DNA from 2 places in the Ewingella sp. C233 genome. Region 1 is predicted to be linked to the other one. Evidence: predicted binding sites of a transcription regulator. Region 1 holds the regulator's gene; the other holds the start of a gene.
What was found. Region 1 encodes Fur, which represses iron uptake genes when iron is present. Its sites were predicted from a motif close to ATAATAATGAGAACNACTATCAA; they were not measured.

Region 1 (7,576 bases):
TGGTAAAAGAGGGCAAAGTGCAGGACGTTGAGCACTTGCCAAGCTACTTCGCGGTTGAAGTCAGCAAGCTGGTGAATGCCCACGGTATTGAGAAAATGCAGGCCTGGCAGGATGGTCTGAAAGATGCCAAAGACGCTTCCTCGTTCGCGACTAAACGTACCGGTGTAAACTTCTGGGATACCCTCTACTGGGGCGGTTTTGACACAGCAAACGACTGGGCCAACAAAGGTTATGAAGTGGTTATTTCTAACCCGGACTACGTCTACTTCGATTTCCCGTATGAAGTGAATCCGCAGGAAAAAGGGTACTACTGGGGCACGCGTTTCAGTGACGAAGCTAAAGTGTTCAGCTTTGCGCCGGACAACCTGCCGCAGAACGCCGAAACCTCGGTTGACCGCGACGGCAACGCCTTCGAAGCGAAAAGCGATAAAGCGTGGCCAGGTGCTCACGGGATCTCCGCGCAGCTATGGAGCGAAGTGGTCCGCACCGATGATCGTATGGAGTACATGATCTATCCGCGTCTGCTGCCACTGGCTGAGCGCGCATGGCACCGTGCGGACTGGGAAATGGATTATAAAGCCGGGCGTGAATTCTCTGGTGGTAAAACGCATCACGTTAACACTGAGGCGCTGCATAAAGAGTGGCTGCTGTTCGCGAACCTGATGGGCCAGCGTGAATTGCCGAAGATGGATGCGGCCGGTGTCGCTTACCGTCTGCCGGTGCCGGGAGCCCGCGTTGCGGGAGGGAAACTGGAGGCCAACGTTTCGCTGCCGGGGCTGGCTATTGAGTATTCACTGGATGGCGGCAAGCAGTGGCAGCGTTACGATGACGCACAAAAACCACAGGTCAGCGGCGATGTTTGGGTTCGCTCCGCGTCCGCCGACGGCAAACGTTTCAGCCGTGCTGAACACGTTGACGGCAAAGTCTGACACTGAATCTCTGCCTTATCAGACCCCGGCTTGCCGGGGTTTTTTTATGTCTGCGGTAATGGTGACATGAAACCGCAGGCATAAAAAAACCGCTTTTCAGCGGTTAATGGATGTTCTGCATGACAGAACGCATGACGGCAAAATTCTGGCTTACAGCGCAGGTTTATCGTTATGCAGGTTTTCGTCTTCGCGGCAGTCACCCAGTTCGCAGTGGCCGTAAAGATAAAGACTGTGGTTGGTCAGTTTGATGCCATGTCTCTTGGCAATTTCGCGCTGACGTCCTTCGATGTACTCATCACGGAATTCGATCACACGGCCACAATCCAGGCAGATCAGGTGATCATGGTGATGTTGCTGGGTCAGTTCGAAAACAGATTTTCCCCCTTCGAAGTTGTGACGGGTCACGATCCCGGCATCATCAAACTGGTTCAGTACGCGGTAAACCGTCGCAAGACCAATTTCTTCACCCATATCAATCAGTTGCTTGTATAAATCTTCCGCACTGACGTGATGACCTTCCGGCGCTTGCAGCACTTCCAGGATCTTAAGTCGCGGAAGCGTGACTTTTAAGCCAGCTTTCTTCAGTGCGGTATTGTTGTCAGTCATGCGGATTCAGTCCTGTTACTATGGTAATCACGTTGAGGCATGAAGCCTGTGATGGCGGTTCATGATGAAACGGTAGTCTGTTAACAAAGATCGCATCTTTCATTGCCATAGCGAAAAGATCGCAACGGCTTGATCAATAGAAAAAACACCTAAACTTAGTGTACCTTGATACCGAAGAAAGTTACAATTTTGTAGCGGTTAAATTGTTAATTTCAGTAATAGTTTGGCCCTTTCAATGGAGAATCAATCACTCAGGAGCGGTATCCTGTCGTTCGATCATTTCGCCAGTTCGTCAGGGCCAATTCAGGCTTAGCCAATAATCTCTGCCAAACTCAACTCTGCTGAAATCTGCTTAACCCAGCCATCCACACGTTCGTTGGTCAGTTCAGGTTGACGATCTTCGTCAATGGCCAGACCGATGAAATGTTTGTCATCAGCCAGACCTTTAGAAGCTTCGAAGTGGTAACCGGCCGTTGGCCAGTGACCGACGATCACCGCGCCGCGTGGCTCGATGATGTCACGCACGGTGCCCATCGCGTCACAGAAATACTCGGCATAATCTTCCTGGTCACCACAGCCAAACAGAGCAACCAGCTTACCTTCGAAATCTATCTCTTCCAGCGTTGGGAAAAAGTCGTCCCAGTCACACTGTGCTTCACCGTAATACCAGGTAGGAATGCCGATCAGCAAAATATCGAATTTTTCCAGATCCTCTTTGCTGCTTTTGGCGATGTCATGTATCTCGGCAACGTCTTTACCCAGCTGCTTTTGGATCATTTTAGCGATGTTTTCGGTGTTACCTGTATCGGATCCAAAGAAGATTCCTACTACGGCCATAAGATTTCTAACCTCTTGTTCTCAATGAAGTGCTCTGCATAGCAGGCAGTAATGCTGCAGATAATAGCAAACTCGCCGCCTGGAGAATATGCCTGTGCATCCCAGTACGGATCGGACAATAAGTCTATCGGGCATTAATGCGAAGCGTTATCGCCTTCGTGTGTTTTATGCCCTTTGTAGGGATATAAGCCTTGTCCCTGCTGGAAATCTGGTTATTCGCAATTGTGAAATAATTTCACCTTGGTCCTAAATTTTACTCATGTAGCGCCGATAGAAGATGCGAGAGGAATCTCAACATAATAAAGAAATCGATGCCCGGAGAGGTGTTCAACCATGTCCCGGGCTGATGCCAGACGGTGATCTGTTTGATTCTCTGCATCCCCGTTAATCTCATAAAAAGAAACGTAAACGTTTCACGAGAGGCACATTGTGCAATTTTTGAAAAACATTACCATCAGGAAAGCGATGTTAGGGATCCTTGGCGTTTTTTGCGTCATGTGGGCTTGCGTTGCGATCTACACCATTTCTTCACTTAACTCACTGACCAAAAATGCTGAAATTAACGTCGCCTTAGTCAATGATCTGACACTGGTACATAAAGGCAGCGACCAGTATTTCCGTTCACAAACCCGTCTGACCCGTGCGATGGCTATGCTTCAGGATGATCCGACGAAAGGCCCTGAAATCTTCGACAGCGCAAAACTGGCGCTGATGAACATGACTCAGGCGCTGGCAGCGTTTAAAAACACGGCCCATCCGGGGCTGGATGATGCGGTGGTACAGGAGCTGGTCACTGACTGGTCTGCATTGGCAGAGCAGGGCGCGACGCCACTGTTTAATGCCGCCCGCAGTAAAAACGTTGAGGCATACAAGCAGATTTCCAATGTGTCGGTGGTTCCTCTGAGCGTCAAATTTGGTGCCTCAGTTGAGAAGGTCAATGGTCTGATCGCCAGTGCGCTACAGAAATCGGAACAGGAATCCAGCCGCCTGACCCGGATGAGCAAAATCATCCTGTTAGTCGCGTTTGGTCTGGGCATTGTGATCCTCTTCCTAACCGATCGCTATCTGGTCTGGGGACTGGTCAATCCGCTGAACAAGATCCGCGACCAGTTTGCGGTCATTGCCCGGGGTGACCTGACGCATGATCTGGAAGAGTTCGGCAAGAACTGCGCCGGAAAACTCATCCCGCTGCTCAACGCCATGCAAGGCAGCCTGATCAATACCGTGCAAACTATCCGTAACTGTACCAATAACATTTATCAGGGAGCGTCCGAAATTTCTGCAGGAAACAACGATCTCTCCTCGCGCACCGAGCAACAAGCTTCCGCTCTCGAAGAGACGGCGGCCAGCATGGAGCAACTCACCGCGACCGTGAAACATAATGCCGACAACGCCCATCACGCCAGCCAACTGGTGGTGGAAGCCTCTGCCACGGCCCGTAAAGGCGGCAACATCGTGGCCGATGTGGTCAGTACCATGAAAGAGATCTCAGGCAGCTCGAAGAAGATTGCTGAGATCACCTCCGTCATTAACAGCATTGCTTTCCAGACCAACATTCTGGCGCTCAATGCCGCAGTAGAAGCCGCGCGTGCGGGCGAACAGGGGCGCGGTTTTGCCGTGGTTGCCAGCGAAGTGCGTAATTTGGCTCAGCGCAGCGCGCAGGCCGCCAAAGAGATTGAACAGCTGATCAGCGAGTCAGTATCCAGAGTCGACAGCGGCTCAAAACTGGTGGAAAACGCCGGTTCAACCATGGATGACGTGGTGCGCTCGATAACACATGTTACTGATATTATGGCTGAAATCGCCTCGGCATCGGATGAGCAGAGTAAAGGGATCAGTCAGGTTGCTATTGCAGTGACACAGATGGATAGCGTCACTCAGCAGAATGCCGCGCTGGTGGAAGAGGCATCACAGGCAGCCGTTTCGCTGGAAGAGCAGGCATCACTGCTCAATAACGCCGTCGCGACATTTAAGCTTAAAGACAGCGTGACGAGGGTCAGCCAGAAGGCAGCCGCAGCAAATAAATCGCCTTTATTGCGCCCGCAAACCGCATTGGCAGATGGCAGAAACAGTGAGAATTGGGAAACGTTTTAAGAAGGAAGTGTGCTGAACATCAGGGAAGAAAAACGTGCGGGTACCGGAAACGGCTACCCGCTTTCGTGTTAGCTATTCTGACCGTTAAGATGTGCGAGCAGCATCTCTTCAATCAGTTCGCTGCGACTGATATTGCGTTCTTCCGCCAGCTTGTTGAGTGTATCAACGGCATCGGCGTTCATTTTCAGCTCTACGCGTCGCAAGCCACTCGCTTTATCACGGCGCAGCTGGTTACGCTTGTTGATTCTGAGCTGTTCATCGCGGGAAAGCGGATTTGTTTTCGGACGCCCCGGACGGCGATCATCTGCGAACAGATCTAGCGTCGTGCGATCCAGTTGTTCTTTTGCCATAGGTAGCGGTAAAACCAGGGAAGTTACATCGGAAAACGGCACGCCGTTTCAGACGATTGCCTTACATATTTCGGGCTAAACACCCTAACCCTTCTTGCCTCCCACAAAACGCTTCGGCGCAGTAAACGCCTTTCTGCGGGGGCAAAATTTCAGCGCGCAATCATACCCCAGCCGCACCGGGGTTCACAACGGTTAAAAGCCCGGAATTATGGCTAAGTGACTAAGTTATGCAGCCTTTTTGCACAATTTATCCCCAGCTTATCCCAGATCAGGCTTCATCGATGAAACGGTGTACAGCACGCAGCACGGCTTCGGGTTTTTCGGCATGAACCCAATGACCGGTTCCGGCGACGACATGTGCCCGCGCCTGCGGAAACTGGCTGGCAATGGCGTCGCGATATTTGTCCTGTACATAAGGCGACAGACCTCCGCGGATAAACAGCGCCGGATGTGGCCACGCAGGGATGTTCTCCCAGCCGGTGATCTTGTCATATTCCGCCATCAGCACCGGCACATTAAAGCGCCATTCGCCCTGCTGGAATGATTTGAGCAGGAACTGAATCACACCTTCTTCTTTTATATACTCGCGCATGCGCTCTGCTGCCGCGCTTCGCTCTGTCGCACCGGCATCGGTAACCGCATTAACGGCGGCAAAAATTTCATCATGTCGGCGCGTCTGGTAATCCACCGGGGCGACGTCAATCACCACCAGTTTGGCAACACGCTCCGGCGCCAGCGCCGTCATCGCCATCGCGGCTTTACCGCCCATGGAGTGGCCGATAACAATGGCTTTTTGGAAACCGGCGTCATCCATAGTTTCCAGTAAATCCCGCGCCATTGCGGCGTAGGACATCTCGTCTGACCTTTCAGACTGGCCGTGATTACGCATATCAACCTGCAACACGCTATGCTGTTGTTTCAGGTCGCGGGCCAGAACGCCGAGGTTGTCCAGCGTGCCGAACAAACCGTGGATCAGCAAAACCGGTAAGGTTTCGCTATCAGGTGTGGCAGATTCTTGCAGGCGATAATGTAATTTCATGGTGAACTTCATGCAGATAAACAATCTCATTAGGTTATCATGAGTGGCGGATAATTTTTAAAACGGAAAGTTTTCTGCCAGATGCCTGAGCGGGATTTCACTACGTGGAGCAGAACAGGCCGGGGCCAGCATGCAGCGAAAGGTAATAATTCTGCTTTTTGCTTCGCGGCACAATTCCCCTGTTCGTAAACGCGTAGAAATTTGTATAATCCTTTTGAACAAATTAAGTAGAAAAAACAGTACTGGAAAAAGATGAAAACTATTGAGGTTGACGAAGAACTCTACCGCTATATTGCCAGCCATACGCAGCATATCGGTGAAACAGCGTCGGATATTTTGCGCCGTATGCTGAAGTTTTCTGCCGGTCAGGAAGTGAAGTCCACACCTGCCGCTGCGGGCGCACCGGTTTCGGGTGCCGCTGCCCAGGAAAAAGCGCCAGCCGTCGCCGCTAATACTGCTCGCGATAAAGTCCGTGCAGTACGTGAATTACTGCTTTCTGATGAGTATGCAGAGCAGACTAAAGCGGTAAATCGTTTCATGCTGGTTCTGTCTACGCTGTATTGCCTGAGCCCTAAAGAATTCGCTGCCGCGACTGATTCTCTTCGTGGCCGCACGCGTACCTATTTCGCCGGTGACCAGCAGACATTGCTGCAAAACGGAATCCATACCAAACCTAAACACGTTCCCGGAACGCCGTATTGGGTTATCACGAATACCAACACAGGCCGCAAACGCAGCATGATCGAACACATCATGCAATTGATGCAGTTCCCCGCGGAACTGACTGACAAAGTGTGCGGTACCCTCTAATTTCAGCGTCAGGGAGAAGCGCCAGTGGCCAATAACCCTCGTGCAGGGCAACCTGCTCAGCAAAGCGATTTGATTAACGTGGCGCAGTTGACGTCACAATATTACGTTCTGCAACCGGACCCGACGAATACTGCTCATGCGGTGAAATTCGGTACGTCCGGCCACCGTGGCAGCGCAGAGCGCCACAGCTTTAACGAAAATCACATTCTGGCGATTGCTCAGGCGATTGCCGAAGTGCGTAAAGAGCAGGGCACCACCGGCCCGTGCTACGTGGGTAAAGATACCCACGCACTGTCCGAACCGGCGTTTATTTCTGTGCTGGAAGTGCTGACGGCGAATGGCGTTGACGTCATTGTGCAGGAAGATAACGGATTCACCCCCACTCCGGCGGTATCTCACGCGATCCTGACCCATAACCGCAAAGGCGGCGCGAAGGCCGATGGTATTGTTATCACGCCATCGCACAACCCGCCGGAAGACGGTGGCATTAAATACAATCCGACCAACGGCGGACCGGCTGATACCGATCTGACCTCGGTGATTGAAAAACGCGCCAATGCGCTGCTAGCGGCAAAACTTGCCGGTGTTCAGCGCCAGACGCTGGATGCCGCTTGGAAAAGCGGTCATCTGACAGCGATAGATTTGGTTCAGCCTTATATTGAAGGTTTGGGCGACATCGTTGACATGAAAGCGATTCAGAAAGCGGGTCTGAAGCTGGGCGTTGATCCGCTCGGCGGTTCCGGTATCGAATACTGGAAACGCATCGCTGCGTATTATGAGCTGGACTTAACGTTGGTGAATGACTCTGTCGATCAGACTTTCCGTTTCATGCATCTCGACCACGACGGCGTGATCCGCATGGACTGCTCGTCTGAATCGGCGATGGCCGGTCTGCTGGCGCTGCGCGATAA
Region 2 (7,576 bases), 190 kb from region 1:
GAAGCCAATCACGTCAGGGCTGCCAAGCGGATTGCGCATCAGCGACTGAAAAATCGCCCCGCTGGCGGCCAGCGCCGCGCCCAAAATCAGCGCCATCGCCACGCGCGGCAGCCGCCACTGGGTGACGATGACTGTCAGATTATGCGGGCCTTCGCCGCGCAGGGCGTTGAGCACCTGCCATGGTGTGAGCGACAGCGTGCCACTGCCGAGGCCATAGACGGTCAGCACCGCGCACAGCAGGATAAGAATAAATATTGTGAGTATCTGGCGTGAAAAAGGCATGAATTTACGCGAACAAGGGGGCATAGAGGCGATTGTCGTCATCATCAACACCGCTTCATCAGGGCGCGGTTACGCACCAGAATAATCAGCACCGGCGCGCCGATAAACGCCGTCACGATGGAAACGCGCAGCTCACCCGGCACCAGGAGCCGCCCGGCGATGTCCGCCGTCAGCAGCAAAATGGGCGTCAGCACCAGTGTCCAGGGCAGCATCCAGCGTGGATCTGAACCGGCCAGATGGCGGGCGATGTGCGGCATAATCAGCCCGACAAAGGCAATCGGTCCCACCGCTGCGGTGGCGCTGCCGCACAGCAGGGTCACGGCTAGCAGACCGCAAAGCTGTGTGGGGACAATACGGGTACCGAGCGCGGTGGCCAGATCGCTTCCCATACTCAGAGTGTTCAGGGCGCGGGTCATCAGCAGTGCGAGAACCGCGCCGCTGATAATGGGTAAAGTCACGACGCGGATCACCTCCATACTGCGGATATCCAATGAACCAGCCTGCCAGAAACGCAGCTGATCAAACACCAGCGGATTGAGCAAAGCGAGGCCGGACGAGAAGCCCTCCAGCACGGCGCCAAGCGCCACACCGGCCAGCGTCAGGCGGATCGGACTGACTTTTCCGCCACCTATCGCGCCGATCAACGCCACCATCAGCGTTGCGACCAGTGAACCGGCGAAGGCGAACCACAGATACTGGCTGATATCGGTCGCACCAAAAAAGGTGATGCCCAGCACCACGGCAAAACCGGCACCGGCGTTAACGCCAAGAATACCGGGGTCAGCCAGCGGATTGCGGGTGAGGATCTGCATCAGCGCACCGGCCAGACCGAGCGCCACGCCCGCCAGCAGCCCGGCCAGCGTGCGCGGTAAACGTGCATCGCGCACGATCACGCAGTCGGGCAAGGGGCACTGACCTTGCAGGGCGGCCGTCACGGTGTTGAGCGGGATCGGCTTTGCACCCACGCTGAGACTCAGAAAAATAACCAGCGCCAGCACGGCAACGGCCAGCAACATAAATAGCGCGCGGCGCAGCCATGCCTGCGAAGGAACGCGTAGCGGCGGCTTTTCCCTCGGGAAAAACGTGGGGGATGGTTCCGTAAGAGGCCGTGACATAAGGGATAAATACACCAAAGTTAATCTTAATGATATTTATTATCATTATCTATTGCGTTTAGCTATGGTAGCATGAGTTATCTTGCTATAGCACTACTTTGACTGTGCCTTTTACCCACATGTGACACCTTGATAATGAATAAGCCTTCGATTTTGCTCGATTTTTCCCTGCTGAAAACCCACGCCACGTTCCGTGCGGTTTTCTGCGCCCGCTTTATTTCTATTTTGGCACTCGGTTTGCTGGGCATTGCCGTGCCGGTGCAGATTCAGTCCATGACCGGCTCAACCCTGCTGGTAGGGCTGTCGGTCACGCTGGCTGGCAGCGGCATGTTTATCGGCCTGCTGATGGGCGGCGTCATGGCGGACCGCTACGAGCGCCGCCGCCTGATCCTGTTTGCACGCAGCACCTGCGGCCTCGGGTTTATCGGCTTGTGCATCAACGCTGCGTTACCTGCCCCCTCGCTGACGCTGATCTATCTGCTGGCGGTATGGGACGGTTTCTTCGGCGCGGTCGGAGTGACGGCACTGCTGGCGGCGACGCCCGCGATTGTCGGACGTGAAAATCTGGTGCAGGCCGGGGCCATCAGCATGCTGACCGTGCGGTTCGGGTCGATTCTCTCACCGGCTATCGGCGGGCTGGTGATTGCCAGCGGCGGGGTGGTGTGGAACTACGGTCTGGCGGCCGTCGGCACGGGTCTGACGCTCATTCCGCTGCTGAAGCTGCCGCAGCTCGCGCCGCCGGTGCAAAAGCGTGAGCATCCGCTGCGGGCGCTGATTTCCGGTTTCGCTTTCCTGCTGCAAAACCGGGTGATTGGCATGGTGGCGCTGTTGGGCGCGCTGCTGACCATGGCGAGTGCGGTGCGCGTGCTTTACCCGGCGCTGTCGGGGATCTGGCAGGTCAGCGCTTCGGAACTGGGGCTGATGTACGCCGCCGTGCCGCTCGGCGCCGCTGTCGGTGCGCTGACCAGCGGACGGGTGGCAAACGTGGCGCGCCCCGGTTGGCTGCTGCTGATGACCGCTATCGGTGCGTTTGTCGCCATTGGCCTGTTCAGCCTGATGCCGTGGTTTGGCCTCGGGTTAGCTTTCCTGGTGGTCTTCGGCTATCTCAGCGCCATCAATGCGTTGCTGCAATATGCGCTGATTCAAAACCTGACGCCGGATGATTTTCTCGGCAGGATTAACGGCCTGTGGACGGCGCAGAACGTGACGGGAGATGCCATCGGCGCGCTGCTGCTCGGTGCGATGGGCTCGGTGATGTTACCGGCCATGACTTCGGCGAGTTTCGGCTTCACGGCGGCGGTGCTTGGCGTGGTGCTGGCGTTTATGATGCGGGCGTTACGCCATACCATAACGGGCGGGCAACAGGCTCAGCCTGCGCCCACCCGTGCGGTCAGTGAGAAATGATCAGCGAGCAGTAAATAGCGTTTCCAGCCGCGTCAGCAGATTGCTGGCGCTGTAGTAATCCAGGCGGAAGGTGTCATTGCCGAGAGAATAAACCTGCTTGTTTTGTACCGCCGGAAGATGGGTCAGAAATCGGTTGTCCATCAGCCGCTGGCTGTCGCTGTCATCGCCAGAAAACAGCAGCAGGCTTTTGCCGTTCAGCCCTTCAGCCATATTTTCACCGGCTAATTGCACGATGTCTTTACGTACGCCCTGGCTCTGGCTGCCGTGCACACTGTCTGGCGCGGTGGCCAGCGTGAAGCCCAACTCGTGCAGTAATTGTCCCTGTGGTGAAGCGGCCGTCCACAGATTGGCTGCCTTGCCGTCCGGACGGTAGACCAGCGCCGAGACCGGCTGTGCAGGGAGCTTCAGCTCACTTTTTAGCTTTTTAACCCGCTCATCAAACTGCCGCACGGTGGCATTCGCCTGCGCTTCATGGCCAGTGGCGACGCCCAGCTGCAACGCCAGTTCCTGCCAGCTTTTATCGTCATAGTTGACGACTAAAACCGGCGCGATGGCAGAAAGCGGGTCATACAGTTTCAGCGCGGAATCCCCGCCGGTGGCCGAGATAATAATAAGATCCGGTGCTTCCCCGGCGATGGCTTCGGCATTAGGTTCACCGATGTACAACCGCTGCACTTTGCGCTCGGTGGCAAGCTTGCCCCACTGGCGGAAAAAGCCCTGCGCGTCGGCAATCCGGCTATTGGGGCTGGTGGCTCCGCTGGCGATCACTGGCGCATCAATCGCCAGCAAGGTCCCGGTGAGGGTGACGCTGGTGGAGACAATCCGCGCGGGCGCATGGGCCAGCGTAATGCTGCCGTGAGCACTTGGGATCTCGCGTGGCCAGCCCGTTTCTGCGGCCAGACTGGCGTTGCAGAGCAGAACGGAAATCCCGCCCGCAAGGGCCAGACGGTGGATCAGGGTATTGTTCACTTTCGACATCCTCAAGTATAGCGTGCTGAAAATTCTCACTTTATCAGTGAGTTTGAACTTTCCGTTGTGGTGAAAAAAGCACATGGCTTCAGTTTACGATTATTGACACACGTAAAATCGTCGAGTAGTTTACCGCCATTAGATGCAAATGATAATCGTTATTATATTCATTATCATTTTATTAATAGGAGTCGACTGATGGATGCTGTAGTGATGGACGGGAAAGGCAACGGGGCAGGGCAGACGGATCAACAGCGCAGAGCCGGTGCTGAAAGCGTGGCGGAGATATCGCCTACCGAGGGTTTTTTCCTCACTTCCCCTTTTCGCAGCTTAGCGACGCAGGGCTGTTTCACTACACTTACCTTGCCTGCCGCCGGGGGGGAAACACCCGACAGCCCGTTCCAGCAGGCGGTACAGCAGGCGTTCACTCAGGCGCGACACGCCGGTATTGCTCATCCGATCCTCTGCGGTGCCATTCCTTTCGATACGCAGCAACCCTCTGCGCTTTTTGTACCTAGAGAAGTGCAGTGGTTTGACCGGCAGACGTTTCTCGATAATACGCCGGTGACGCAAGGGGCGCTGCCAGAAGTGACCCGCAAAGCCGAACATCCCGCGCAGCCTGAATTTATGCAGATGGTTTCTTCTGCGGTAGAAGCGACTTCCCGCGGGGCGCTACGCAAAGTGGTGCTGTCGCGCCTGCTGGAGATCGAAACCCGCCAGCCGGTCGATCGTGCCGCGCTGATGGCGCGCATGATTGAGCAGAACCCTGGCGGTTATCACTTCCATGTTCCGCTGGAAAAAGGCGCGCTGCTGGGTGCCAGCCCGGAACTTTTGCTGCGAAAACTCGGCAACCATTTTCACTCCAATCCGCTGGCCGGTTCGGCCAGGCGCAACAGCGATCCGGTGCAGGATGACGCCGCCAAAAGTGCGCTACGGGTGTCTGCCAAAGACGTTTACGAACATCACATCGTCACCGACGGTATGCGCGAAGTGCTTGCCCCGCGCTGCGCCCATCTGCATATCCCGTCGCAACCTGAACTGCTCAGCACGCCGACCCTCTGGCATCTTGCTTCGCCTATTGACGGCGACGTGGCGGACAGTGCCGAAAACGCGCTTTCGCTGGCCTGTCTGTTGCATCCGACGCCAGCACTGTGCGGCACGCCAACGGTCGCTGCGCGTGAGCTGATCTCCCAACTTGAACCTTTCGACCGCGGCCTGTTTGGCGGCATCGTCGGCTGGTGCGATGCCGAGGGTAATGGCGAATGGGTGGTGACAATCCGCTGCGGCACGGTGAATGCCAATCAGGTTCAGTTATTTGCCGGTGCGGGTATCGTGCCCGATTCCACGCCAGAAGCGGAATGGGCAGAAACCGGCACCAAACTCAGTACGATGATGCGCGCCTTCGGCCTGCATACCCTTTGTTCTTGAAGCCGCAGGCTGCGTTAGCTGCGCTCGTTCACCCGAATCACTGACTCATGTCAGCTCATCGGGATTCTCTCGCTTGCCGCCTTGCTGCGACTCCAATTACTTTGGGTATGGACATTGATATCACCATGACTATTGCATTTACCCGCTGGCCGGACGATTTGGCGCAGCGCTACCGCGAACGCGGTTACTGGCTGGATCTGCCGCTGACCGATATTTTACAACGTCAGGCGCACAGCGATGCCGTTGCCATCACCGATGCGATTTCCGCGCTCACTTACCGCCAGCTGGCTGTGCAGTCAGACAGGCTAGCCGCCGCGCTGCGACGTCGCGGGCTGAAGTCCGGCGATACCGCGCTGGTGCAACTGGGTAACGTGACCGAATTTTACGTGGTGTTTTTCGCACTGCTGAAAATCGGCGTGGTGCCGGTGAATGCGCTGTTCAGCCATCAGCGCAGCGAACTGAACGCTTATGCGGCGCAAATCCAGCCCGTGTTACTGATTGCCGATGCCCATCACGCGCTGTTTGCTGACAACACATTTGTGGATGCTTTTGTTAAAGATCATCCTTCGCTGCGGGTGATGGCGTTGCGTAATGCGCCAGAGGTGGAACATTCGCTGGCAGCCTGGCGCGAAGAGGACGCGGGAGATTTCACCGCCGCGCCGACCCCGGCGGACGAAGTGGCCTTCTTTCAGCTCTCCGGCGGCAGCACCGGTACGCCAAAACTTATCCCCCGCACGCATAACGATTACTACTACAGCATCCGTCGCAGCGTCGAGATCTGCCGGTTTGACCCGCAGACCCGTTACCTGTGCGCCTTGCCCGTTGCCCACAACTACCCGATGAGTTCCCCCGGTGCGCTCGGCGTGTTCTTCGGTGCCGGCCAGGTGATTCTGGCGACGGATCCCAGTGCGCAGGTCTGTTTCCCGCTGATTGAGCAACACGCCATTACGGTCACGGCGCTTGTACCTCCGGCGGTGACGCTGTGGTTGCAAGCCATGAACGAATGGGAAGGGTATCCGTCCCTCGCCAGTTTGCAACTGTTGCAGGTTGGCGGCGCGAAATTGGGCGAGACGCTGGCCGCGCGTATTCCGGCGGAGATTGGCTGTCAGTTACAGCAGGTATTTGGCATGGCCGAAGGGCTGGTGAACTACACGCTGCTGGACGATGACGACCGGCATATCCTCACGACGCAGGGCACGCCGATGTCCCCGGACGATGAACTCTGGGTCGCCGACGAGCAGGGAAATCCATTACCCGTGGGCGAAACCGGCCGCCTGATGACGCGCGGCCCCTATACCTTCCGCGGCTACTACCTCAGCCCGGAACACAATGCCAGCGCCTTCGATGAGCAGGGTTTTTACTGCTCAGGCGACCTGATTTCACTGACCGAAGACGGTTATGTGCAAGTGCAGGGGCGGCTGAAAGACCAGATTAACCGCGGTGGTGAAAAGATCGCAGCGGAAGAGATTGAGAACCTGCTGCTGCGCCACGACAGCGTGATTAACGCCGCGCTGGTGTCGATGCCCGACAGCCTGATGGGCGAGAAAAGCTGCGCCTTTGTGGTGACGCACAGTGCCGTCAAGCCCGTTCAACTGCGCCGTCATTTGCGCGAGCTTGGCGTGGCAGAATTCAAACTGCCCGACCGCTTTGTGCGGGTGGATCTGCTGCCGCTGACGCCGGTCGGTAAGGTCGATAAAAAGCTTTTACGCGAGCAGTTGGTTTTAAAAGAACAGCTCATTGCACAAGAACAGCCTGAGCCTCAGGGAGAATAATTCATGGCCATTCCAAAACTCGAATCCTACACGCTGCCTGCGGCGAGTGAACTGCCCGCCAATAAAGTCAGCTGGAAGGTTGAGCCACAGCGTGCGGCGTTGCTGATCCACGATATGCAAAAATACTTCCTGAATTTCTGGGGCGAAGACAGCCCGCTGATTCAGCAGGTGGTGGAGAATATCGCGGCGCTGCGCCGTTACTGTAAATCGGCAGGCATTCCTGTGTTTTATACCGCGCAGCCGAATAACCAGAGTGACGAAGATCGCGCGCTGCTTAACGACATGTGGGGACCGGGCCTGAATAAACATCCTGACCAGCAGGCGGTGGTGGATGCACTGGCGCCGGACGGTGACGATCAGGTGCTGGTGAAGTGGCGCTACAGCGCATTTCACCGCTCACCGTTACAGGATATTTTGCAGGAGAGCGGCCGCGACCAGTTAATCATCTGCGGGGTGTACGCGCACATTGGCTGCCTGACCACCGCCATCGACGCGTTTATGCGCAATATTCAGCCCTTTATGGTGGCCGACGGACTGGCTGATTTCTCCCGCGAAGAACATCTGATGGCGCTGCGCTATACCGCCGGGCGCTGTGGACGGGTGGTG

Region 2: the regulator Fur is predicted to act here: its motif matches at 3,919-3,941, upstream of ACZRKO_RS11735 (isochorismate synthase).

The regions. Positions count from the first base shown of each region.
Region 1 is NZ_JBUZRI010000001.1:2,398,557-2,406,132, reverse strand. It holds gene ACZRKO_RS10885 (beta-N-acetylhexosaminidase) at 1-929, shown strand, start outside; gene fur (ferric iron uptake transcriptional regulator) at 1,080-1,535, opposite strand; gene fldA (flavodoxin FldA) at 1,845-2,372, opposite strand; gene ACZRKO_RS10870 (methyl-accepting chemotaxis protein) at 2,802-4,466, shown strand; gene ybfE (LexA regulated protein) at 4,535-4,816, opposite strand; gene ybfF (esterase) at 5,085-5,867, opposite strand; gene seqA (replication initiation negative regulator SeqA) at 6,108-6,665, shown strand; gene pgm (phosphoglucomutase (alpha-D-glucose-1,6-bisphosphate-dependent)) at 6,690-7,576, shown strand, end outside.
Region 2 is NZ_JBUZRI010000001.1:2,592,327-2,599,902, reverse strand. It holds gene fepG (iron-enterobactin ABC transporter permease) at 1-282, opposite strand, end outside; gene fepD (Fe(3+)-siderophore ABC transporter permease) at 327-1,397, opposite strand; gene entS (enterobactin transporter EntS) at 1,533-2,801, shown strand; gene fepB (Fe2+-enterobactin ABC transporter substrate-binding protein) at 2,802-3,770, opposite strand; gene ACZRKO_RS11735 (isochorismate synthase) at 3,969-5,198, shown strand; gene ACZRKO_RS11730 ((2,3-dihydroxybenzoyl)adenylate synthase) at 5,324-6,970, shown strand; gene ACZRKO_RS11725 (isochorismatase family protein) at 6,974-7,576, shown strand, end outside.